3 regions of the Streptomyces sp. NBC_01428 genome follow, and region 1 is predicted to be linked to each of the others. Evidence: riboswitches for the same ligand, from Rfam matches in the RefSeq annotation. Region 1 holds a riboswitch; each other region holds the start of a gene.
What was found. A riboswitch is a leader RNA that binds a small molecule or an ion and turns the genes downstream of it on or off. The one in region 1 is predicted to bind cobalamin.
Positions count from the first base shown of each region.

Region 1 (7,781 bases):
CGCGAACGACGTGTCGGCCGCCGGCACGAAGCGGCGGCCCGCGGCGGCGGCCACCTCGCGCAGGAAGGCCCGGCGGAAACCGTCCGACTCCAGTGAGCCGTGCCAGTGCGTACCCCAGACGGCGCCGACCCGGCAGCCGTCCAGGAAGGCGTCCCCGCCGGTCACTTCGGCGACCCCGTGATGGATCTCGTATCCCTCGACGCTCTCGCCGAGGGCCTCGCCGACCGGCCGGGTCAGTGTCTTCTCCCGCGCGAACCGCACGCGGACGGGGAGCAGTCCGAGCCCATCGACCTGCCCGGCCTTCGACTCGACCTCGTCCTCGATGTGCTCCCCGAGGAGCTGGAAGCCACCGCAGATCCCCAGCACCGGGCGGCCCTCGGCGGCCCGGCGGGCGATCGCGTCCGCGAGGCCGCGTTCGCGCAGCCACGCCAGCGCCTTCACGGTGCCCCGGGTCCCGGGCACGACGACCAGGTCCGCGTCGGCCAGTTCCTCGGCCCGGTCCACGAACCGCACGACGACGCCCGGTTCGGCGGCCAGCGCGTCCACGTCGGTGAAGTTCGACATCAACGGGACCGCGCACACCGCGACCCGCAGGAGGTCCGCGCCCACGGGGGAGGAGACGGCCGACTCGCGGACCGTGCCGCGCAGCGAGACCCGCAGCCCGTCCTCCTCGTCGATGCCCAGACCGTGCCGGAAGGGCAGCACGCCGTAGGTGCGGCGCCCGGTGAGACCGTGCAGCATGTCGAGTCCGGGCTCCAGCAGGCTCACGTCGCCGCGGAACTTGTTGACGAGGAACCCGGCGACGAGCGCCTGGTCCTCGGGCGACAGCAGGGCGACCGTCCCGAAGAACGAGGCGAACACCCCGCCCCGGTCGATGTCTCCGACGACGAGCACGGGCAGCCCCGCGTTCCGCGCCACCCCCATGTTCACGATGTCGGTGCGCCGCAGATTGATCTCGGCCGGACTGCCGGCTCCCTCACAGATCACCGCGTCATACGTGCCCCGCAACTGCTCCAGACAGTCGAGAACCGTTCCGAGCAGTGCCTCCCGGTGGCCCCCGACGGACTCCCCGCCGGAGGACGCGGCGGCCGACAGCGGATTCCCGGGCGCCCCGAAGAACCCGCGGGCGCTCATCTCGCCCACCGGCCTGCCCATCAGGACGACCTGGCTGCTGCGGTCGCTGCCCGGCTTGAGCAGCACGGGGTTCATCAGCGCCGTCGGCTCCACGCGGGCGGCCTGCGCCTGCATGGCCTGCGCCCGTCCGATCTCGGCGCCCTCCCGCGTGACGAACGAGTTCAGGGACATGTTCTGCGCCTTGAACGGCGCGACCTTCACACCCCGGCGCACCAGCCACCGGCAGATCCCGGCGGTCACGACGCTCTTGCCCGCGTCGGAGGTGGTCCCGGCGATCAACAGCCCGCCGCTCATACGGTGCGTCCCCCTCTGGCCGGCTGCCCGGTCGGTCTCCCTGTCAGCAGGACACGCGCGGCGGCACTCACGCCGAGCGCCAGCCAGCCGACGCGACGGGAGAGCCGTACGGCCCGCTCGATGTCGGCGACCCGGACAGGGCGCCCGGCGTCGTTGAGCACGGGCCGGTGCTCGACCCGGCCTCCGTACGAGAGGGGCCCGCCGAGCCGTACGCCGAGGGCACCGGCGAAGGAGGCCTCCACCGGCCCGGCGTTGGGGCTCGGATGCCTGCGCGCGTCGGCCCGCCAGGCCCGGACGGCGCCCCGCGGGTCGGGCCCGGCCACGCTCGCGAGGACGGCGGTCAGCCGGGCTCCGGGCCAGCCGGCGACGTCGTCGAGGCGCGCCGAAGCCCAGCCGTAGCGGCGGTACTTGGGGGACTTGTGCCCGACCATCGCGTCGAGCGTGTTCACGGCGCGGAAGGCGACCAGACCGGGCACGCCGGCGGCGGCGCCCCAGACCAGGGCGCCGACCACCGCGTCGGAGGTGTTCTCGGCGACCGACTCGACGACGGCCCGGGCGATCCCGTCGGCGTCCAGCGCCTGCGGGTCGCGTCCGCACAGATGCGGCAGCCGCTCCCGGGCGACGTCGATGTCCCCGGCCGCGAGCGCGCCGCCGACGGCCCGTGCCTCACGGCCGAGGGAGGTGCCCCCGACGACGGCCCAGGTGGCGGCGGCGGTCAGGGCGACGGACCCGGTGCCCGAGGAACGCAGGGCACGGCCGGCGAGCGCGGCGAGGCCGGTGGCACCGCCCACGCACACGGCTGTGTGCAGCGCGCCCCACCCGCGGTGGTCGCGCCACAGGGTCCGCTCGACGGCCCCGGCCGCCCGCCCGAACGCGGCGACCGGATGCGCCCGGCGGGGATCGCCGAGCAGCAGGTCGCCGAGGAGGCCGGCGGCGGCGCCGTACGCGAAGACGCGATCGGCCCGCACGGGGTCAGCCCGCCGTGGGGTGCGGCAGAACTCTCACGGACAACGGGACCGGCAACGGGCAGCCGCGCATGGCGATATGTCCTCACTCAGGGTGTCCACGCCCTGGTTCGACGAGACCGGCGGCGAGAGTTCCTGGCTCCCGGGGAGTTTCCTCCCCGATGACAGTGGCGGGACCGCGCCGGATTCGCACCGGCTTCCTCTCATGCCGCCGTACTTGGCTCCGGCAGTCCACCACGGGGTGAGAAGGGCCGTCAACTTGCTGTTGACCTGCGGAGGGAGAGTGTGCGAAGGCCCACACAGCAGTGGGGTGCGGGACGGAGATCCGTCCCGCACCCCACGTGAAGTGCTGCCCGGGAACGGCCTGTTCGGGGCCGTTCGTCCGGTTACTTGCTCATGATGAGAGAGATGCCGTACGCGACCGCCGCGGCGCAGGCCGCGAAGCAGACGTAGGCGCCGGTGGCCGCCGCGACGGCGGAACCGCCCTGGGCCGACTCCTTCTTGGAGAGGCCGGCGACGCCGAGGGTGAAGAGGCCGACGAGGACGACGGTGGCTCCGAGACTGACCCCGAAGACGGACCCGAGGGCTGACCAGTCGATGTGCATGCTGTTTCTTCCTTCGGTTGTCAGGCCACGCGCGACGGCGCCGACGACGGGTTCGCCGTGGGCTCGGCGGGTGCGGGGATGGTGGCCGTGAGTTCCTCGGCCACGGTGCCGGCCGGGGGCGGGGTGACGGCGGCGATGGCCGTGGTGACCACCCCGGCGGGCTCGTCGGCGTTCACGTTGGTGTGGTCGATGACCTCGCGGCGCGAGCGGCGCCAGATCGCGAAGCTGGAGGCGACCAGGAAGACGGCGACGAGCGTGGTGCCCCAGGCGCCGAAGCCGGTGACCCACTCGGCGAGCGCGGCGACCAGGGCGGCGGCGGGCAGCGTCAGTGCCCAGGCGACGAACATCCGGGTGGCGGTGGACCAGCGGACCACGCCGCCCTTGCGGCCGAGGCCCGCACCCATCACGGAGCCGGAGACGGCGTGCGTGGTGGAGAGGGAGAAGCCGATGTGCGCGGAGGCGAGGATGACCGTCGCGGCGCTGGTCTGGGCGGCGAAGCCCTGCTGCGGCTGGAGGTCGGTCAGGCCCTTGCCCATGGTGCGGATGATGCGCCAGCCGCCCAGGTAGGTGCCGAGCGCGATCGCGAGACCGGCGGAGAGGATGACCCAGACCGGCGGGTCCGAGTCGGGAGCGACGGCGCCACCGGCGACCAGGGCCAGGGTGATGATGCCCATCGTCTTCTGCGCGTCGTTGGTGCCGTGGGCCAGCGAGACCAGGCCCGCGGAGGCTATCTGGCCGGCGCGGTACCCCTTCTCGGTGGCCTTGCCACCGGCGTTCCTGCTGAGCCGGTACGACAGCCGGGTGGCCAGCATCGCGGCCAGACCGGCCACGATCGGAGCCGCGACGGCGGGTATGAGCACCTTGCCGACCAGGACGTCCCCGTGCACCGCGCCGGTGCCGGCCGAGGCGATGGTGGCGCCGACCAGGCCACCCATGAGGGCGTGGGAAGAGCTGGACGGGAGTCCGATGAGCCACGTCACCAGGTTCCAGAGGATCGCGCCCACCAGGGCGGCGAAGATCACTTCTGGCTGGATGCCGGACTCGTCGACGAGGCCTTTGGAGATCGTGTTGGCGACCTCCACCGAGAGGAAGGCGCCGACAAGGTTCAGCACGGCGGACATGGCCACCGCAACCTTGGGCTTGAGTGCGCCGGTCGAGATGGTGGTGGCCATCGCGTTGGCGGTGTCGTGGAAACCGTTCGTGAAATCGAACACGAGAGCGGTAACGATCACGATTCCGAGGAGGAGCGTGATGTGTTCCATTTACCCAGGCTTCTGTTGGACGTCAGTGGCAGGTGGACCGTAAGCAACCTGGATGAACGGAAGATGAACTGGGTCGGGCTTTGTGGTGTCCCGAACGGCGAATCCGCGTTCCGCTTGTCTCCAGGGGGAGATGCCGGGGTTCGAACGGAGGCGGAATGCCGGGCTCCGGTACGGATCGCTATCCCCGCGCCAGCCGTTCGAGGCCGGCCGGGGAGCCGTGGAAGAGATCCTGGTCACCCGGCAGGCCGCCGGTGGTGTCGTACTGCCAGAAGGTCCAGGTGGACCAGCCCGCGGGGAGCGCCCCCGGGTCGGCCGCGCCGTAGCGTGCCAGCCAGAGGGCGTGCCGTGCGGCGAAGGCGCGGCTGGAACCGGTGCAGGTGTTCCACCAGTGCGCGGTCGTGTAGATGACCGGCGTCCGGCCCGTCTCCCGCTCGACCTCGTCGCTGAACTCCCTGATCCAGCGCACCATGGCGGCCGGGCGCAGGCCGTAGCAGGAGCGCCGCCGGGCGTACGGGTCGTACTCGATGTCCAGCGCGGGCGGCAGCGTCCGGCCGTCGGCGCGCCAGGCTCCGCCGTTGCGCACGAAGTACGCGGCCTGGTCGGTGCCGGACGACTTGTCCGGCACGGCGAAGTGGTAGGCGCCCCGCAGCAGCCCGGCCGTTCCCGCTCCGTCGTACTGCCGGGTGAAGTAGGGGTTGCGGTAGGCCGTGGACTCGGTCGCCTTCACGTAGACGAATCCCGCGCCCTTCGCCTTCGCGCTCCGCCAGTCGACGTCCTTCTGGTGCGAGGAGACGTCGTGCCCCCGGACACCGCCGTGAGGCCGGCTCGAGCTCCGGGGCGGGCGCTCGGCCTCGGCAGGGGTCCGGGCCTGCGCGGGGAGGGCGGCGAGCGCGGCACCCGCGACGGTGAGCGCCGCCACGACGGCGGTCACCGCGGCCCTCGAACGCCGACGGAGCAGATGGTGATCACGGGCCATGCGGCGTCCCCCCGGAACGGCTGCGTACGCGGCAAACCCCCGGAGGTTACTGGAAGACGGGGCGATGCCGCCCATCCCGACCGATCCCGGGCGATCTTCGGTGATCCCCTTCCTCCCGGCCCTCAAGGCGTGGCGCACGGAGCATGAGCACCGGCGCCGGCCGGCCAACGGCAAACGCCGTTCGCCCCGAAGTGGATCCGCCCGCGGAGTGTTGACGTCGGCGACTGGCAGGATCGCGGGATCACGGCACGCCCGGACGGACCGGCGAGGCGACGGACGGGACGCCAGGGCCGACGGCGCGGGTGCTGCGGGCCATACAGGCGGGACGGCGGGAGGACGTACGGATGACGGACGGGCATGACGCGCGGGACGGGCAGAACCGGCTCGACGAGGCCGAGCGCGGAGCGGGCGACGCGCGCGGTGACCGGCACGGGCGCGACGACGAGCGGGAGGGGCCGGCCGCCGGGGCCGCCGACGTCACCGGCGAGGGGCCGGACGCGCGGGATGCCGTGATCGCGGCGGCGTGGGAAGAACTCGTCACGACGGCCCGCCGCACGGTGACCGACGGGCTCGTGGTCGGAACCTCGGGGAACGTGTCCGTCCGCGTCGGGGACACCGTCCTGGTCACCCCCACCGGCGTGCCCTACGACCGGCTGAAGCCCTCGGACGCCGTCGGCGTCGACCTCGACGGCCGCCAGGTGCTCGGCTCGCTGCGTCCGACCAGCGAGCTGCCGATGCACCTCACGGTCTACCGCGAGACCGACGCCCGGGCCGTCGTCCACACCCACGCCGCGCACGCCACGGCCGTGTCGACCCTCGTCCCCGAACTGCCCCTGATCCACTACATGGCCGGAGCCGTCGGCGGCCCCGTGCGCGTCGCCCCCTACGCGACGTACGGCACCCCGGAGCTGGCCGCGAACGTGCTCCGGGCGCTGGACGCCCGCGCCGCCTGCCTCCTGCAGAACCACGGCACGCTCGCCCACGGAGCCTCCCTGGACCAGGCGTACGACCGCACGGCCCAGCTGGAGTGGATGTGCCGCGTCTGGCTCCTGGCCTCCTCGGTCCCCGGCCTGGCCCCCACCCTGCTCTCGCCCGCCCAACTCGAGGAGGCGGGGGAGCGCCTGCGGGGCTACGGGCAGCGGGACTAGGACCGCCTTGGCGGCAGCGCCGCACGCGGCGGACGAGGGCGGGCGCGAGCGGAGGGGGTTCTCACCGCCGGCCCCCTCCCACTGGCCGATGGCGGGCTCCCCCGGGAGACTGGTCGGGTGCGCACCCTAAGAGCGACGGCCGCGGCCGTAACTGTCGCCACGGCCGTCGCCACAGCCGCCGGCGCGGCCTCCGTGGCCGCGGGCCGGTTCGCCAGCGACGCCGCGCTGAAGACGCGTCCCGGAAAACCCCTGCCCACCGAACCCCGGCTCACCGTGCACGCCACGACGGCCGGCGGGATCACCCTGACCCGCGCCCTGGCCTCGCGGCGCCCCGGCACCTACGGACTCGCGGGCGACGGCAACCACGCCGTCGTCGGCCCGGTCCAGGACGCCACCCCGCACACCGCCGACACCGTCGTCCGCCGGCTCGACGGCGTCACCCACGGCTCCCTGGAACCCGGCGACAAGGTCTGGCTCGTCCCGAACCTGTACGTGGGGGACCCCCAGTCCGCCCTCGGCCTGGAACACGCCGACGTCGACGTACCCGGCGAACTCGGCGCACTGCCCGCCTGGTTCGTCCCGGCCGTGCGCGACACCTGGATCATCACCGTGCACGGCCTGGGCGCCACCCGGGAACACCCCATGAACGTGATGAGGTTCCTGAACGAGCGGCACTTCCCGGTGCTGGACCTCGCCTACCGCGGCGACCTCGGCGCCCCCCGCTCACCGGACGGCCTGAACCACCTCGGCGAGACCGAATGGCGCGACCTCGACGCGGCCATCCGCTACGCCGTGCGGTACGGCGCCCGGCGGATCATCCTCTACGGCTGGTCCACCGGCGCCACCATGGCGCTGCGCGCCGCCGCGCACTCCGCCCTCCGCGAGCGGATCTCCGGCCTGATCCTGGACTCCCCGGTCCTCGACTGGGAGGCCACGCTGCGCGCCCTGGCCGGCGCCCGGCACACCCCGAACTTCCTGCTTCCGCTGGCCGTGCGCGCCGCCCAGGGCCGCACCGGCGTACGCGGCGACCGCATCGCGCACGCGGCGCACCCCGACCGGCTCACCGTGCCGACCCTGCTGGTGCACGGCCCGGACGACACCATCGCCCCCTGGGGCCCGTCCCGCCGCCTCGCGGCGAGCCGCCCGGACCTGGTCACCCTGTACACCGTCCCGGACGCCCCGCACGCCGCGATGTGGAACGCCGACCCGGCGGGCTACGAAGAGGCGCTCCGCCGCTTCCTCACCCCCCTGATGTGACCCCGGCGGCGATCCCGAGCAGCCCCCGACGTGCCGGGACCGGGCTTCCGGGGCCACCGCGACCGGGGGCGTCCGGGGTGCTTCCGGTTCCGCCCCGGACAACTCCCCGCGGCGCACTTTCCGGTGCGGCGAGCGCCCCG
Region 1 is NZ_CP109499.1:7,010,408-7,018,188, forward strand. Features, by position in the region: gene OG406_RS30330 (cobyric acid synthase) at 1-1,428, opposite strand, end outside; gene OG406_RS30335 (cobalamin biosynthesis protein) at 1,425-2,396, opposite strand; cobalamin riboswitch at 2,504-2,644, opposite strand; gene OG406_RS30340 (hypothetical protein) at 2,780-2,998, opposite strand; gene OG406_RS30345 (inorganic phosphate transporter) at 3,019-4,260, opposite strand; gene OG406_RS30350 (lysozyme) at 4,439-5,236, opposite strand; gene OG406_RS30355 (class II aldolase/adducin family protein) at 5,581-6,384, shown strand; gene OG406_RS30360 (alpha/beta hydrolase) at 6,502-7,641, shown strand.

Region 2 (7,781 bases), 3.6 Mb from region 1:
TTGAAGAAGACGTCCTGGAGGCCCATCGCGCCCAGACCGACCGGACGCCAGCGGGAGTTGGAGCGCCCCGCCTGCTCGGTCGGGTAGAAGTTGATGTCCACGACCCGGTCGAGGAAGGTGACCGCGGTGCGCACGGTCTCGTCGAGCCGCTCCCAGTCGATGTCGTCACCGACGACGAACGCGCCGAGGTTGACCGAGCCCAGGTTGCAGACCGCGGTCTCCCCGTCGTCCGTGACCTCCAGGATCTCGGTGCACAGGTTCGAGGAGTGGACGGTGTGGCCGGGCTCCGCCGTCTGGTTGGCGGTGCGGTTGGCGGCGTCCTTGAAGGTCATCCAGCCGTTGCCGGTCTGCGCGAGGGTGCGCATCATGCGGCCGTACAGGTCGCGGGCCGGGATGGTCTTCTTGGCGAGACCCGCCTCCTCGGCCTTGCGGTAGGCGGCATCGAACGCGTCGCCCCACAGGTCGACCAGCTCGGGCACGTCCGAGGGGGAGAAGAGCGACCAGACGCCGTCCTCGTTCACCCGGCGCATGAACTCGTCCGGGATCCAGTGGGCGAGGTTCAGGTTGTGCGTACGCCGGGCGTCCTCACCGGTGTTGTCGCGCAGCTCCAGGAACTCCTCGATGTCGGAGTGCCAGGTCTCCAGGTACACGGCGGCAGCGCCCTTGCGGCGACCGCCCTGGTTCACCGCGGCGACCGAGGCGTCGAGGGTCTTGAGGAACGGGACGATGCCGTTGGAGTGCCCGTTGGTGCCGCGGATCAGCGAACCGCGCGACCGGATGCGGGAGTACGACAGACCGATGCCGCCGGCGTGCTTCGACAGCCGGGCGACCTGGTGGTAGCGGTCGTAGATGGAGTCCAGCTCGTCCTGCGGGGAGTCGAGGAGGTAGCAGGACGACATCTGCGGGTGCCGCGTACCGGAGTTGAAGAGCGTGGGGGAGGACGGGAGGTAGTCGAGCCGGCTCATGAGCCCGTAGAGCGCGGAGACTTCGTCGACGGCGCGTGCCGTGTCGTCCTCGGCGAGGCCGGAGGCGACCCGCAGCATGAAGTGCTGGGGCGTCTCGACGACCTTGCGGGTGATGGGGTGGCGGAGCAGGTAACGGCTGTGCAGCGTACGGAGACCGAAGTAGCCGAAGCGGTCGTCGCCGGCCGTGTCGATCATCGCGTCGAGCCGGGCGGTGTGCAGCCGGACGAAGTCGGCGGTGCGGTCGGCGACCAGTCCCTCGCGGTGGCCGACGGCGACCGACTCGGAGAAGGTCGTGACGCCCTGGGACCTGGCCTCGGCGGCGATGCTGATGGTGAGCAGCCGGGCGGCGAGCCGGGAGTAGACCGGGTCCTCGGAGATGAGTCCGGCGGCCGCCTCCGTGGCCAGTTCGCGCAGTTCGGCCTCGTCGGCGCGGGCGGACCGGCCACGCAGCGCCGCGGCGGCGACCCGGCCGGGGTCGGCGTCGGCGAGGTCGGCGGTGAGGTCGGTCAGGGTCCGCAGCAGCGCGGCTCCGGGGCCGTCGGTCTCCACCGGGGCCTGGTGCTCGGTCACTGAAGCCGGATCTGCTGGCGCGATGGTCACGTGGGGCTCTCCCTCGCTCGGCACGGGGCCTGTCGGGGAGCACGGGGGCACACGGAAGCGCTTCTGGGCAGCCAGCGCACCGCGTCCACCGGCCCATTCCGCGAGGCCCGGACGTCGTCGGCACCCGGGCCGGGTGGCCGGGGTGCGCTGTCGGCAGGTCCTCGGACTGAGACGTGTGCGAGCACGTCCAATACACGAACACGCACAAGTACACCGTTGCGGGACAGTTCCGGATTCGCACCGGATTCCCCTGCGACGACAGCGAGCACGAGCATACATCTTGTGCCGGGCTCAGGGAGCACCCCCACATGTTGTGTCGTGTCGGTGCCGGAGAGCGCTACGGAGCGTGCCGGAGGGTCAACTCGTAGGTGAGCGGCCGGAGGTCGCCGGGCTCCGGACGCGCCGCCCACGCCGTCGCCGCACGGCCCCGTGACGCCGCCCGGCTCCCCGGTGCGGGCGCGCGGGCGGGGCCGTCGGACGGACACGGCGACGGGCCGCCGGATGCCCTCTCCGGCGGCCCGTGTCCGTGCGCGTCGCGCCCGCCCTGTTTCCAGGGCGGGCGCGTCGGGTCAGTGGCTCGCGTCCGCCGTGGCCGGCGGGAGTTCGGTCGCGACCCCGGCGTCGCCCGCGTCGGCCGTGTAGTCCTCGGGCGAGGTCTCGTCGATGCCGTCCGGCGCCTTCAGCGCCCGCAGGACGAAGGTGAGGACGACGGAGACGACCACGTTCATGACGAACGCCGTGAGGCCGATGTAGCCGATCTCCCCGATGCCGGGGATCTCCTTGGAGCTGCCGCCGAAGTGCTTCTGGGTCGGCGAGGCCACCCCGTAGGCGGCGAGCGTCCCGTAGACCATGCCGACCGCCCAGCCGCCCAGCAGCGCCCAGCGGTGGAACCAGCGCGTGAACAGGCCGCCGACCAGCGCGGGGAAGGTCTGCAGGATCCAGATGCCGCCCAGCAGCTGGAAGTTGATCGCGACGGTCTTGTCCATCGTCAGGACGAAGACCAGCGCGCCCACCTTCACCAGCAGCGAGACGATCTTGGAGACCCGGGTCTCCTCCTTCGGCGTCGCGTCCGGCTTGATGAAGTCCTTGTAGATGTTGCGGGTGAAGAGGTTCGCGGCCGCGATCGACATGATGGCCGCCGGGACGAGGGCCCCGATGCCGATGGCGGCGAAGGCCACGCCCGCGAACCAGTCCGGGAACATGGTCTCGAAGAGCTGCGGGATGGCGAGCTGGCCGTTCTGCACCTTCACGCCGGCCGCGATGGCCATGAACCCGAGCAGGGCGAGCAGCCCCAGCATCAGCGAGTACAGGGGCAGGATGGTCGTGTTGCGGCGGATCACCTCGCGGCTGCGGCTGGACAGCGTCGCGGTGATGGAGTGCGGATACATGAACAGCGCCAGCGCCGAGCCCAGCGCGAGCGTGGCGTAGGTCCACTGGCCCGCCGCGGGCGGGACGACCCCGCCGGCGCCGGCCGCCGTGTACTTGTCGCCGGCCGCCTTGAAGATCTCGTCGAAGCCGCCGAGCTTGATCGGGATGTAGATGATGGCCACCGCGATCACGATGTAGATCAGGGTGTCCTTCACGAACGCGATCAGCGCGGGGGCCCGCAGACCCGAGGAGTAGGTGTACGCGGCCAGCACGCCGAAGGCGATGAGGAGCGGCAGGTCCTTGACGAACCAGTTGGTGTTCTCGCCGCCGCCCACGCCCATCACGTCGAGGACGGCCTGGATGCCGACCAGTTGGAGCGCGATGTACGGCATGGTCGCGAGGATGCCGGTGACGGCCACGGCCAGCGACAGGCTCTTGGAGCCGAACCGGCCGCGCACGAAGTCCGAGGTCGTCACATAGCCGTGCTTGTGGGAGACCGACCACAGGCGGGGCAGGAACGTGAAGATCAACGGGTACACGAGGATCGTGTAGGGCACGGCGAAGAAGCCGGCCGCGCCCGCCGCGTAGATCGCCGCGGGGACGGCGACGAAGGTGTACGCCGTGTAGAGGTCGCCGCCGAGCAGGAACCAGGTGACCCAGGTGCCGAACGACCGCCCGCCCAGGCCCCATTCGTCGAGGCTGTGTTCGTTGTCGGCCTTGCGCCAGCGCGCGGCCAGGAAGCCCATGACCGTGACGGCCAGGAAGAAGAAGATGAAGACGCCCAGAGCGACGCCGTTCACACCGTCGTTCATGCTCCGGTCCCTCCCTTGGCCGCGCGGGCCCGCTGGTCACGCCGCCAGAGCTGGTGCGCGGTCACCGTCAGCACCGTAGAGAGGAGCACCCACAGCATCTGGTACCAGTAGAAGAACGGGATGCCGATGAAGGTCGGGTCGGTCTTGGCGTAGGAACCGACCCACAGCATCGCGACGAAGGGCGCGACGAGGCAGAGCGCGATCACCACGCGGACCGGTGTCACCACCGGTGGTTTCACTTCGGGCAGGTCTGACATACGGCGGCTCCGTCCCCTCGCGATCACCTGTGTAACGCGCAGGCAATCTAGGCGACGGTTCAGCTTTAGGGAACCCCTGCTCGGAGCGCCGGTGTGGAGGCTTGGTGTGCGTGCCGGACGGCGCCCTCGGGGGACGGCGGGACCGCCGGGCGCGGTCCCGCCCCCGGTGGCCCGTGCGGGCGGCGGCGCGCCGCCCGAACTCGCTCAGTCCGTAGGCCGCTTGAGGCGCGCGACGAACTTGTACCGGTCGCCGCGGTACACCGACCGCACCCATTCCACCGGCTCGCCCAGCTTGTCGAGCGAGTGGCGGGAGAGCATCAGCATGGGCAGGCCCACGTCGGTGCCGAGCAGTCCGGCCTCGCGCGGTGTGGCCAGCGAGGTCTCGATGGTCTCCTCGGCCTCGGCGAGATGGACGTCGTAGACCTCGGCGAGCGCGGTGTAGAGAGAGGTGTACTTGACGAGCGAACGGCGCAGGGCGGGGAAGCGCTTGGCGGACAGGTGGGTCGTCTCGATCGCCATCGGTTCGCCGCTCGCGAGGCGCAGCCGCTCGATGCGCAGCACCCGGCCGCCGGCCGAGATGTCGAGCAGGCCGGCGAGCGCGTCGTCCGCGGTGATGTAGCCGATGTCCAGGAGCTGAGAGGTGGGTTCGAGACCCTGGGCGCGCATGTCCTCGGTGTACGAGGTGAGTTGGAGCGCCTGCGACACCTTGGGCTTGGCGACGAAGGTGCCCTTGCCCTGGATCCGTTCGAGGCGGCCCTCGACGACCAGCTCCTGGAGCGCCTGCCGCACGGTGGTGCGCGAGGTGTCGAACTCCGCGGCGAGCGTGCGCTCGGGCGGCACGGGTGTCCCGGGCGGAAGGGTCTCCGTCATGTCGAGCAGGTGTTTCTTGAGACGGTAGTACTTGGGCACGCGCGCGGTACGGATGGGCGCCCCACCCTCGTTCTCCGCACTGCTGACGTCGGTGCTCATGCTCCGCCTTCCCGGCTCCGGATGCCGAAGCGACCGACGTTCCGTCGGTCACGGCTCACATCGTGGCACGGCTTCTCGTGCGAGTGTCCCCCCGCACGCTCCGTGATCCCCTCTATATACCGTCGGTGTTCCTGTTGGTCTAGTCCATCGCGCGGGCGTGATCGTGCGCGCGGCGGTACGGACGGGCCCCGTGACGCGGTCTCCGCGGACGTACGGGCGGGTCACCCGGGGTGTGCCGGCGGTTCGGCCGCCGTCTCCCGGTGGTTCCCGAACGCCCCCGCCATTTATGCCGCTTACCTACTTAAAGGTCCTTGCATATGTAGGTCCCATAACGGCCGACTGGACGGGCTTACACACCCTTGACACCCCTCTAGGTCTAGGCCAAGCTCCCCGTACTGGTCTACACCATTGGTCCAGTCCCGGCCCCACGGGCGGTCACACGTCGTATGTCACCGCGGGGGAGCAGGGGGGTTTGTGGCATCCCTGAGGAGGGTGGCGTGAAGCGCAAGCTGATAGCCGCGATCGGTATCGCGGGCATGATGTTCTCCATCGCGGCGTGCGGGGACAGTGACGACAAGTCCGGGGGGTCGGACAAGGCCGGGGACACGAAGGCCCTGACGGTCTGGCTCACGGTCGACGCGCAGAACAACTGGCCCGAGCTGGTCAAGGCGGCCGACGCGGCCATCAAGGCGAAGCACCCCGGCATCAAGATCAACCACGAGTACTACGGCTGGCCGGACAAGAACACCAAGCTCGACGCCGTCCTCGCCACCGACAAGGTGCCCGACGTGGTCGAGATGGGCAACACCGAGATGCTCGGCTACATGGTCAAGGGCGCCTTCGCTCCCCTGGACACGTCGAAGCTCGAGAACTCGGACGCCTGGCTGGACGGCCTCAAGGCCTCCGTCACGTACGACGGCAAGACCTACGGCGTGCCGTACTACGCGGGTGGCCGCGTCGGCAACTGGCGCAAGGACATCGCGGCTTCGGTCGGCGTGAAGACCCCGCCGAAGACGTACGCGGAACTGACCTCCGCCCTGGACAAGATCCAGAAGAAGGAGGGCAGCAAGTTCAGCGCCTGGTACCAGCCCACCCGTGACTGGTACGCGGCCATGTCCTTCGTCTACGACGCAGGCGGCTCCATCGCGAAGGAGGAGGGCGGCCAGTGGAAGGCCAACCTCTCCTCGCCCGAGTCGGTCAAGGGCCTCACCGAGTTCAAGAACGTCGTCGACAAGTACATGCACGGCGACAAGACCAAGGACGAGTCCGACCGTTACATCGTCTACGGCCAGGGCAAGTCCGGCATGATCTTCGGTGCCGCCTGGGAGGGCGCGACCGCCGAGGACCCGAAGAGCGACAAGACCGGCAAGCTCAAGGGCAACCTCGAGAACTTCGTGATGCCCGGCCCGTCCGGCAAGAACCTCCCGGTCTTCCTGGGCGGCTCCGACCTCGCCGTCCCGGTGAAGTCGAAGGCGCAGGCCGTCGCCGCCGAGTGGATCAACGCGTTCACCGGCGCCAAGGGCCAGAAGGGCCTGATGGCCAAGGGCAACCTGCCGAACAACAAGACCGACCTCGCCACCCTGAAGAACGACCCGAAGACGGTCGTCCCGGCGACGGCGGCCGAGTCCAACTGGTTCGTCCCGATGGCGCCGGGCTGGGGCCAGGTCGAGAAGGCCCAGGTCCTGCAGACCATGCTGCAGAGCATCGGCACCGGCAAGAAGTCGGTCGAGGACGCCGCGAAGGAAGCGGACGCCAAGATCGACAAGGTCATCAACACCAAGTGACCTGAGAGCAGGGCCCCGTCGGTCCTCCGTCACGGAGGGGCGGGGCCCTGCCTGCCGTACGGCCCGGCCCGGGGGCACGCCCCATGGGCCCGGCCGTACGGGCCTTCGCCTTCGTACGACCTGAGGGACCGCTGAGGAGCGCGCGATGAGTGCCGCAGACACGACCACCCCTGCCAAGGTGCCGCCACCGCGGCAGGCGCCACCGCCACCGGCCGTCCCGCTGGCACCGCGCAAGCGGCGCACCTCGGGCGGACCGGCGACACCCTGGGCCCTGCTCGCCCCCTGCCTGCTGATCCTCGCGCTGGTCCTCGGCTACCCGCTGGTCCGCCTGGTCACACTCTCGTTCCAGAAGTTCGGGCAGTCCCAGCTCTGGGGCTTCCAGCCGGCCGAGTCCGTCGGCTTCGACAACTTCAGCAACGTGCTCGGCGACAGCGAGTTCTGGGCGGTCGTCGTCCGGACGATCATCTTCGCGGGCGGCTCCGTCATCTTCACGATGGTCGCCGGCATGCTGATCGCGCTGCTCCTCCAGCGGGTCTCCGGCTGGGTGAAGACGCTCATCAACATCGTGCTGGTGGCCAGCTGGGGCATGCCCATCATCGTCGCCACCACGGTCTTCAAGTGGCTCTTCGACTCCGACTACGGCATCTTCAACGCGCTGCTCAGCAAGCTCCCCGGCGTCGACATGATCGGCCACAACTGGTTCGCCAGCGGTCCGCAGGGCCTGGCCGTGATCATGCTGCTGGTCGTCTGGGGCGCGGTGCCGTTCGTCGTCATCACGCTCAGCGCCGGACTCACCCAGGTGCCCGCGGAGCTGGAAGAGGCCGCGCGGCTCGACGGAGCCGGCTCCTGGGGCGTCTTCCGCTACGTCACGCTGCCGATCCTCAAGCCGATCATCGTGATGCTCACGACCCTCTCCGTCATCTGGGACATGGGCGTCTTCCCGCAGGTCTTCGTGATGCGCGGCGGCCACCCCGAGGCCGAGTTCCAACTCCTCACCACGTACTCGTACGACCGCGCCTTCGTCGT
Region 2 is NZ_CP109499.1:3,402,332-3,410,112, reverse strand. Features, by position in the region: gene OG406_RS14605 (ribonucleoside-diphosphate reductase subunit alpha) at 1-1,565, opposite strand, end outside; cobalamin riboswitch at 1,701-1,840, opposite strand; gene mctP (monocarboxylate uptake permease MctP) at 2,135-3,745, opposite strand; gene OG406_RS14595 (DUF3311 domain-containing protein) at 3,742-4,002, opposite strand; gene OG406_RS14590 (GntR family transcriptional regulator) at 4,207-4,971, opposite strand; gene OG406_RS14585 (extracellular solute-binding protein) at 5,469-6,755, shown strand; gene OG406_RS14580 (carbohydrate ABC transporter permease) at 6,901-7,781, shown strand, end outside.
Region 2: another riboswitch for cobalamin. It lies ahead of OG406_RS14605 (ribonucleoside-diphosphate reductase subunit alpha); the one in region 1 lies ahead of OG406_RS30335 (cobalamin biosynthesis protein).

Region 3 (7,781 bases), 6.1 Mb from region 1:
GCGATCCTGCGGGGCTACGACCTGGTGGAACCCGACCAGACCCATGCGGTCCGCATGCTCGGCAGCGTCTTCCACGGCTACGTCAGCCTGGAGATGTCGGGCGGGTTCAGTCACAGCGCCCCGGACTCGCAGGAGAGCTGGTCACGCGTCCTGGACGCCCTGGACTCCCTGCTGCGGAACTGGCCCGCGCCCTGACCGACGCGGTAGGACCGACGGGGCCAACGGCGGACAGCGCTCGCCGGGTTCCGGAGCGTCCGCACCGTACGAATCCCCCGAACGACAGGCCCAGATCATCATGCAGAGCGAGCACGACCGGATCACCACTCCCGTCACCGCCGACCTGGTGCGGGGCGCCATCGAGCTGGAGCGCACCGCCGTCGGTCTGCTGCCCCACCGGTTGCCCGCCTGGGCGCGCGCCCAGTGCGCCGACGGTCAACTGGCCATGGCGGAGGCCCAGCCCTCGGGCGTGCGGCTGGTCTTCAGCACGCGCGCCACGACCGTCGAGCTGGACACCCTCCCGACCAAGCGGGTCTACGTGGGCGCCCCGCCACGGCCCGACGGGCGGTACGACCTCGTGGTCGACGGGCGCCTTCTGGGTGGGTCGACCGCGTCCGGCGGCAACACCCTCACCCTCGACATGACCACGGGCTCGGCGACGACCACACCCGGCCCGGTCGGCACCGTTCGTTTCACGGACCTGCCCGACGGCCCGAAGGACATCGAGATCTGGCTGCCGCACAACGAGACCGCCGAACTCGTGGCCCTGCGCACCGACGCCCCCGTCGAGCCCGCGCCGGACCACGGCCGCACGGTGTGGCTGCATCACGGCAGTTCGATCAGCCAGGGCTCCGACGCCGCGAGCCCCAGCACGACCTGGCCCGCACTGGCCGCCTCGCTGGCCGGGGTGGAACTCATCAACCTGGGGCTGGCCGGCAGCGCCCTGCTGGACCCGTTCACCGCCCGTACGCTGCGCGACACCCCCGCCGACCTCATCAGCGTCAAGCTGGGCATCAACGTCGTCAACACGGACCTGATGCGACTGCGGGCCTTCACGCCCGCCGTGCACGGCTTCCTGGACACCGTCCGCGAGGGCCACCCCACCGCACCGCTGCTGGTCGTCTCCCCCATCCTGTGCCCGATCCACGAGGACACGCCCGGCCCGAGCATGCCGGACCTCACGGCGCTGAGCAGCGGACGACTGCGGTTCCGCGCCGCCGGCGACCCCGCCGAGCGCGCGAGCGGAAAACTGACGCTCCAGATCATCCGTGCCGAACTCGCCGGGATCGTGGAACAGCGGGCCGCCGAGGACCCGAACCTGTACTACCTCGACGGACGGGAGCTGTACGGAGAGGCCGACGCCGTCGAACTCCCGCTGCCCGACGCGCTCCACCCCGACGCCGCCACCCACCGTCGTATCGGCGAACGGTTCGCGAAACTCGCCTTCGACGGCACCCGGGGCTTCCCCGGGCCCTCCGCCTGAAGTACGGGACCAGGCGCGGACCCGACCACATCACCCGGGCGCGTCACCAGGGCCGTCCGCCGCCCTCCGTACACCGGTTGACGTGCTCCGATCCCCACCCGGGGGTCTCGTACGACCATCCGGGATGTGGGCGTTCTCCCCAGCACGGCGTCCGTCCGCATAGGGTGACGTCCGCAGCTGGTTCGCCCCGTCCGCCAGACGGGATGCGTCGTAAGAGGGAACCCGGTGGGAATCCGGGACTGCCCCGCAGCGGTGAGCGGGAACGACCGCCGTCATACGCACTGGGCCCGGCCGGGTCTGGGAAGCGACGGCCAGTAGGTGACCTCCGTCCGGAGGGCGTGCCCGCGAGTCCGAAGACCTGCCCGCTGCCCGTGCGCGACCCATCGCGCGCGGACATCCCGGTGACCTCGTGGGCGGGTCGGCGTACATACCTGGCGGCACGGCCGCGCTCCGGCGCGCCACGTCCTCCCGCCCGGTGCGTCACCCTTCGCGCTCACGGCTCCCATCGGGATCCAAGGAGACATCTCGCGAAGGAGATTTCCGTGACCACGAAGACCGCAGCCGCGGCAGCACGGGCCACCGTGTACGGCTACCCCCGCCAGGGTCCGAACCGGGAACTGAAGAAGGCGATCGAGGGCTACTGGAAGGGCCGCGTCAGCGCCGACGCCCTCCGTGCCACCGCCGCCGAACTGCGCAGCTCCACCTGGCGGCAGCTCGCCGAAGCCGGCATCGACGAAGTACCGACCGGCGACTTCTCGTACTACGACCACGTCCTGGACACCAGCGTCATGGTCGGCGCCGTCCCCGAGCGTCACCGGGAGGCCGTCGCCGCCGACACCCTCGACGGATTCTTCGCGATGGCCCGCGGCACCCAGGACGTGGCGCCGCTGGAGATGACCAAGTGGTTCGACACGAACTACCACTACCTGGTACCCGAGTTGGGCCCGGACACCGTCTTCACCACCGACTCGTCCAAGCAGGTCGCCGAACTCAAGGAGGCCCTGGCGCTCGGACTGTCGGCCCGTCCGGTCCTGGTCGGCCCCATCACCTATCTGCTCCTCGCCAAGCCCGCCCCGGGTGTGTCCGCGGACTTCGACCCGCTGACCCTCCTGGACCGGCTGCTGCCGGTCTACACCGAGGTGCTCGCCGACCTGCGTGCCGCCGGTGCCCAGTGGGTCCAGCTCGACGAACCCGCTCTCGTCCAGGACCGTACGAACGCCGAACTGAACGCCGCCGAGCGCGCCTACCGGGCTCTCGGGGCTCTCACCGACCGTCCGAAGCTGCTCGTCGCGTCGTACTTCGACCGGCTCGGCGAGGCCCTGCCCGTTCTCGCCAAGGCTCCGGTCGAGGGACTCGCCCTCGACTTCACCGACGCGGCGGCCGCGAACCTGGACGCGCTCGCCGCCGTCGGCGGTCTGCCGGGCAAGCGGCTCGTCGCCGGGGTCGTCAACGGCCGCAACATCTGGGTCAACGACCTGGAGAAGTCACTCGCCACGCTGGGCACCCTGCTGGGTCTGGCCGGGCAGGTCGACGTGGCCGCGTCCTGCTCGCTGCTGCACGTACCGCTGGACTCCGCCGTCGAGCGCGACATCGAACCGCAGGTCCTGCGCTGGCTCGCCTTCGCCCGCCAGAAGACCGCCGAGATCGTCACGCTCGCCCGGGGGCTCTCGCACGGCACGGACGCCATCGCGACCGAGCTCGCCGCCAACCGGGCCGATCTCGCCGCCCGCGCGGGCTCGGCGCTCACCCACGACCCAGCCGTGCGCGCCCGTGCCGCCGCCGTCACGGCCACCGACTCCCGCCGCTCGCAGCCCTACGCCGAACGGACCGTCGCCCAGCGCGCCCACCTCGGCCTCCCGCTGCTGCCGACCACCACCATCGGCTCCTTCCCGCAGACCGCCGAACTCCGTGCGGCCCGGGCCGGCCTGCGCACCGGACGCACCGACGTCGCCGGATACGAGGAGCGCATCAGGAGCGAGATCGGCGAGGTCATCGCCTTCCAGGAGAAGACCGGCCTGGACGTCCTCGTGCACGGCGAGGCCGAACGCAACGACATGGTCCAGTACTTCGCCGAACAGCTCACCGGCTACCTCGCCACGCAGCACGGCTGGGTCCAGTCCTACGGCACCCGGTACGTGCGTCCGCCGGTCCTGGCCGGCGACATCTCCCGCCCGGAACCGATGACGGTGCGCTGGACGACGTACGCCCAGTCGCTCACCGACCGGCCCGTCAAGGGCATGCTCACCGGGCCGGTCACCATGCTCGCCTGGTCGTTCGTCCGCGACGACCAGCCGCTCGGCGACACCGCCCGCCAGGTCGCCCTCGCCCTGCGCGACGAGGTGAACGACCTGGAGGCGGCCGGCACTTCGGTGATCCAGGTCGACGAACCCGCACTGCGCGAGACCCTGCCGCTGCGCGCGACGGACCGCCCCGCCTACCTCGACTGGGCGACCGAGGCGTTCCGCCTCACCACCGCGGGCGTCCGGCCGGGCACCCAGATCCACACCCACATGTGCTACGCCGAGTTCGGGGACATCGTCCAGGCGATCGACGACCTCGACGCCGACGTCATCAGCCTGGAGGCCGCGCGGTCCCACATGCAGGTCGCCGGCGAACTCGCCGAGCACGGCTATCCGCGCGAGGCGGGCCCGGGGGTCTACGACATCCACTCGCCGCGCGTGCCGGGCGCCGACGAGGCGGCCGTCCTGCTGCGCAAGGGACTTGAGGCCATCCCGGCCGAACGGCTGTGGGTCAACCCCGACTGCGGGCTGAAGACCCGCGGCTGGCCCGAGACCCGAGCCTCCCTGGAGAACCTGGTCAGCGCGGCCCGCACGGTCCGCACGGAGCTGTCCGGGTCCTGACCCACGAGGAACGCCGGCCGGGGGACACCACGGGGCGTCCCCCGGCCGGCGACCTTTCGTCCTTGTCTGCCGCCCAGATCTGCTGATCATGGCGGGTTCAACACAACTGGCCCGCCATGGCCTCGCGTTCGACGCCCTCTTCGGTTCCGGTCGACAAGATCGCACCTGAATTCGGCGTACTAGGGTGATGATCGTGACAACAGAGCGATGGGCACTGGGCGGCGACCTGAACGTCGCACGCATCGGTTACGGGACGATGAAGCTGACCGGCTGGCCGCGGGGCGACCGGCCGGACCGGGAGACCGCTCTCGGTGTACTGCGGCGTGCCGTGGAGCGTGGGGTGAACCACCTCGACACCTCGCACTACTACGCACGGGACGGGGTGGCGGCCAACGAGCTGATCCGGGAGGCGCTGCACCCGTACCCGGACGACCTGGTGATCGTGACGAAGGTGGGCGCGCTGGTCGAGGGGGCCGACATCGCGCTGCCCGCCGACCGGAAGACCGGCCTCACCCCCGACAACCTGCGACGTGGTGTCGAGGCGAACCTCCGCTCCCTGGGCCTGGACCGGCTCGACGTGGTGAACCTGCGCATGGGCGACGTCGACCGGCCCGGCGCCTCCCTCGCGGAGCCGCTGGAGGCCCTGCTCGCGTTGCGCGACGAAGGCCTCATCCGGCACCTCGGCGTCTCCAACGTCACGCTGGAGGAGTTCGAGGCGGCGCGCGCGATCGCTCCGATCGCCTGCGTCCAGAACCTCTACAACCTGTCCCGACGGGACGACGACGCCCTCGTCGACGCCTGCGCGGCTGCCGGCATCGCGTACGTGCCCTTCTTCCCGGTGGGCGGCTTCCAGCCCGTCACCGCCGAGCGGCTGGACACCGTCGCCGCCCGTCACGGCGCGACCGTGCCGCAGGTGGCCCTCGCCTGGCTGCTCGCCCGGTCACCGAACATCCTCCTCATCCCCGGCACGGGCTCGGCCGCCCACCTGGAGGAGAACATCGACGCGGGCACGCTGAAGCTGACCGCCGAAGATCTCGCGGACCTGGAGGTCGGCCGATAAGCGGCGGCAGAGCGACCCTCGAAGAGACCGCGGCGCCGACCGCGGGCCGCGAGGGCGCACGGCGCTGGCCGGTCTACACGGGCGTCGCGGTCGTCTTCCTCGCTCTGCTCGCGGGCGGGATCGTGTGGCTGTTCCAGGACGAGCTGTTCAAGCCGTTCGGGGACGCACGGGCCTGTGAGGGCAGCACGACCGAGCTGCCCCAAGTGATCTCGGCCGGCGGCGTCCCGCTCCCCGCGGATGCTTCGGACGTCCACTACGCCACCCGCGAGGGCACCGCCCAGGTCTCCTTCCTGAGCGACCGGATACCTGACTACCTGCACCGCGCGGGACTCCTGCCGCAGGACGCGAAGCCGTTCGCCGAGCAGTACGGCAGCGCCTACGGGCTCGCGACGGACGAGGGGGAACTCCCCAAGGGGCTGTGCGGCCCGGCCTTGAAGGGACCCGCCTGGAGCTACATCACCAGGGGCCCGGGTACTGGAGTGAACGTCCTGATCGAGCGGTCCCCCGTCGACCCCGGCCTGTTCCGCTCCCCCGCCCGGGCCGTCGTCACGTTCGACATCACCTGAGGTCCTCCCCGCCGCTCTCCAGGGTGACCTGCTTCGCCCGAGGGGGCGGCGCGTGTCGGCCGAACGGCTTCGTCCGGGGGCCCGGCGGAGGTAGGGTCCGCGAACTGATCCACTTCTGTTGCCGATTCGGGCCAATCCGCGACCGCTCCGGCTACGAATGGTTTGGGAGGACTCCGAGGGAGGACGGTCATGGCGGGATCGGCTCGTGTCCGGATCATCGCGCTGGCGGGCCGACGCAGCTGGATCGTGGTGGAGGGACGGCTTCCGCGGTCCGCGGCCTCGTATCTCTCCGCCGTGTTGCGGGAGAGGTGCGGGCAGCAGGCCGTGGTCTTCCTCGACCTGCGGCAGGCCCAGCTGTCCGGCGACCAGGAACCGCGCGGCGCGTTCCTGCCCGACGGCCCCCGCGTGTTCCACGTCATGGCCGAAGAACCCTGGCGATCCCTCCTCGCCCGCGACCGCCGTGTGCGCTGGCACGGCTGCGCCGAGGAGGCGTGGCAGGCCTGGTGCTCCGGTCCCTGACGGCTGGAACCGATCCGGCCTGAATCGTGTCTCACAGCACACGGCTGGGAGCGCGTGGGGGCCGGAGCGCCTCACGTGTCCCAGGTCTCGGGGGGGGGTGGGGCATGAGCACGTGGGCGGTACCGGGGTACGCCGAGTCACGGGAACTCGGGTCGGGGGCGAGCGGACGGGTCGCGCTGGCCGTGCACCAGGAGACGGGGCTGCCCGTCGCGGTCAAGTATCTGAGTGAGTCGCTGCGCACCCGCCCGGGTTTCGTGCGGGAGTTCAGGGCGGAGGCCCGGCTGCTCGGTGGCCTGCGCAGCGCCCACGTGGCGGGGTTGTACGAGTACGTGGAGAGCCCGGACGGCGCGGCGATCGTCATGGAACTGGTCGACGGTGTCAGTCTGCGGACCCTGCTCGGTAGGGAGGCGCCCCTCTCCCCCGAGGCCGCGCTCGTCCTGCTCAAGGGCTCGCTGCTCGGGCTCGCGGACGCCCATCGGATCGGCGTGGTGCACCGCGACTACAAGCCGGAGAACGTTCTCGTCCGTTCGGACGGCACCTCGAAGCTGGTGGACTTCGGGATCGCTGCCGCCGACGGCACCACCGCGGGTATCGCGGGCACTCCGTCGTACATGGCTCCGGAACAGTGGACCGGCGCCCCCGCGTCCCCGGCCGCCGACGTGTACGCCGCGACCGCCACGTTCTTCGAGTGCCTCACCGGCCGGAAGCCCTACACGGGCGAGAACCTGGCCGAGCTCGCGCTGCAGCACGTGGACGGGCCCATCCCCGCCGACGAGGCGCCCGAGCCCGTCCGCTCCCTGGTGCGCCGCGGGTTGGCGAAAACGCCCGAGCAACGTCCCACCGACGCCGAGGACTTCGTGGCGGAGCTGGAGGCCACCGCGGGCGGGGCGTACGGACCGGACTGGGAGGAACGCGGACGCGGACGCCTCGCGGCTCTCGCCGCGCTCTCGCTGCTGCTTCTGCCCCATGCCCCCGTCAAGCCGCGCAACAGCGTCACGGACACGGCGCGAACCGTCCTCGGCAGGACCCCCGACGTGCTGCGCGCCTGGCGTCCCGGCGGCCGTTCGCTGCTCGTCTCGGCGGCCGCGATCGTCGCGGCCCTCCTGCTGACGTACGGCATCGACCGGCAGGCGCCCGGGTTCGGCGACCCGGGACAGGCGGCACAGGCCCTCGCCACCACGAGCGCACACCCGGGCGCGACCGGTGGGATCCCTGTGACGGCGGACCCGGATTCCCCGACACCGTCCGCGTCGTCGTCCGACTCGGCCGTCCCCACGGGGACCGCGTCGGCCCCT
Region 3 is NZ_CP109499.1:908,698-916,478, forward strand. Features, by position in the region: gene OG406_RS03965 (TetR/AcrR family transcriptional regulator) at 1-195, shown strand, start outside; gene OG406_RS03970 (GDSL-type esterase/lipase family protein) at 296-1,480, shown strand; cobalamin riboswitch at 1,642-1,860, shown strand; gene metE (5-methyltetrahydropteroyltriglutamate--homocysteine S-methyltransferase) at 2,023-4,341, shown strand; gene OG406_RS03980 (oxidoreductase) at 4,535-5,401, shown strand; gene OG406_RS03985 (hypothetical protein) at 5,524-5,967, shown strand; gene OG406_RS03990 (hypothetical protein) at 6,157-6,486, shown strand; gene OG406_RS03995 (serine/threonine-protein kinase) at 6,591-7,781, shown strand, end outside.
Region 3: another riboswitch for cobalamin. It lies ahead of metE (5-methyltetrahydropteroyltriglutamate--homocysteine S-methyltransferase); the one in region 1 lies ahead of OG406_RS30335 (cobalamin biosynthesis protein).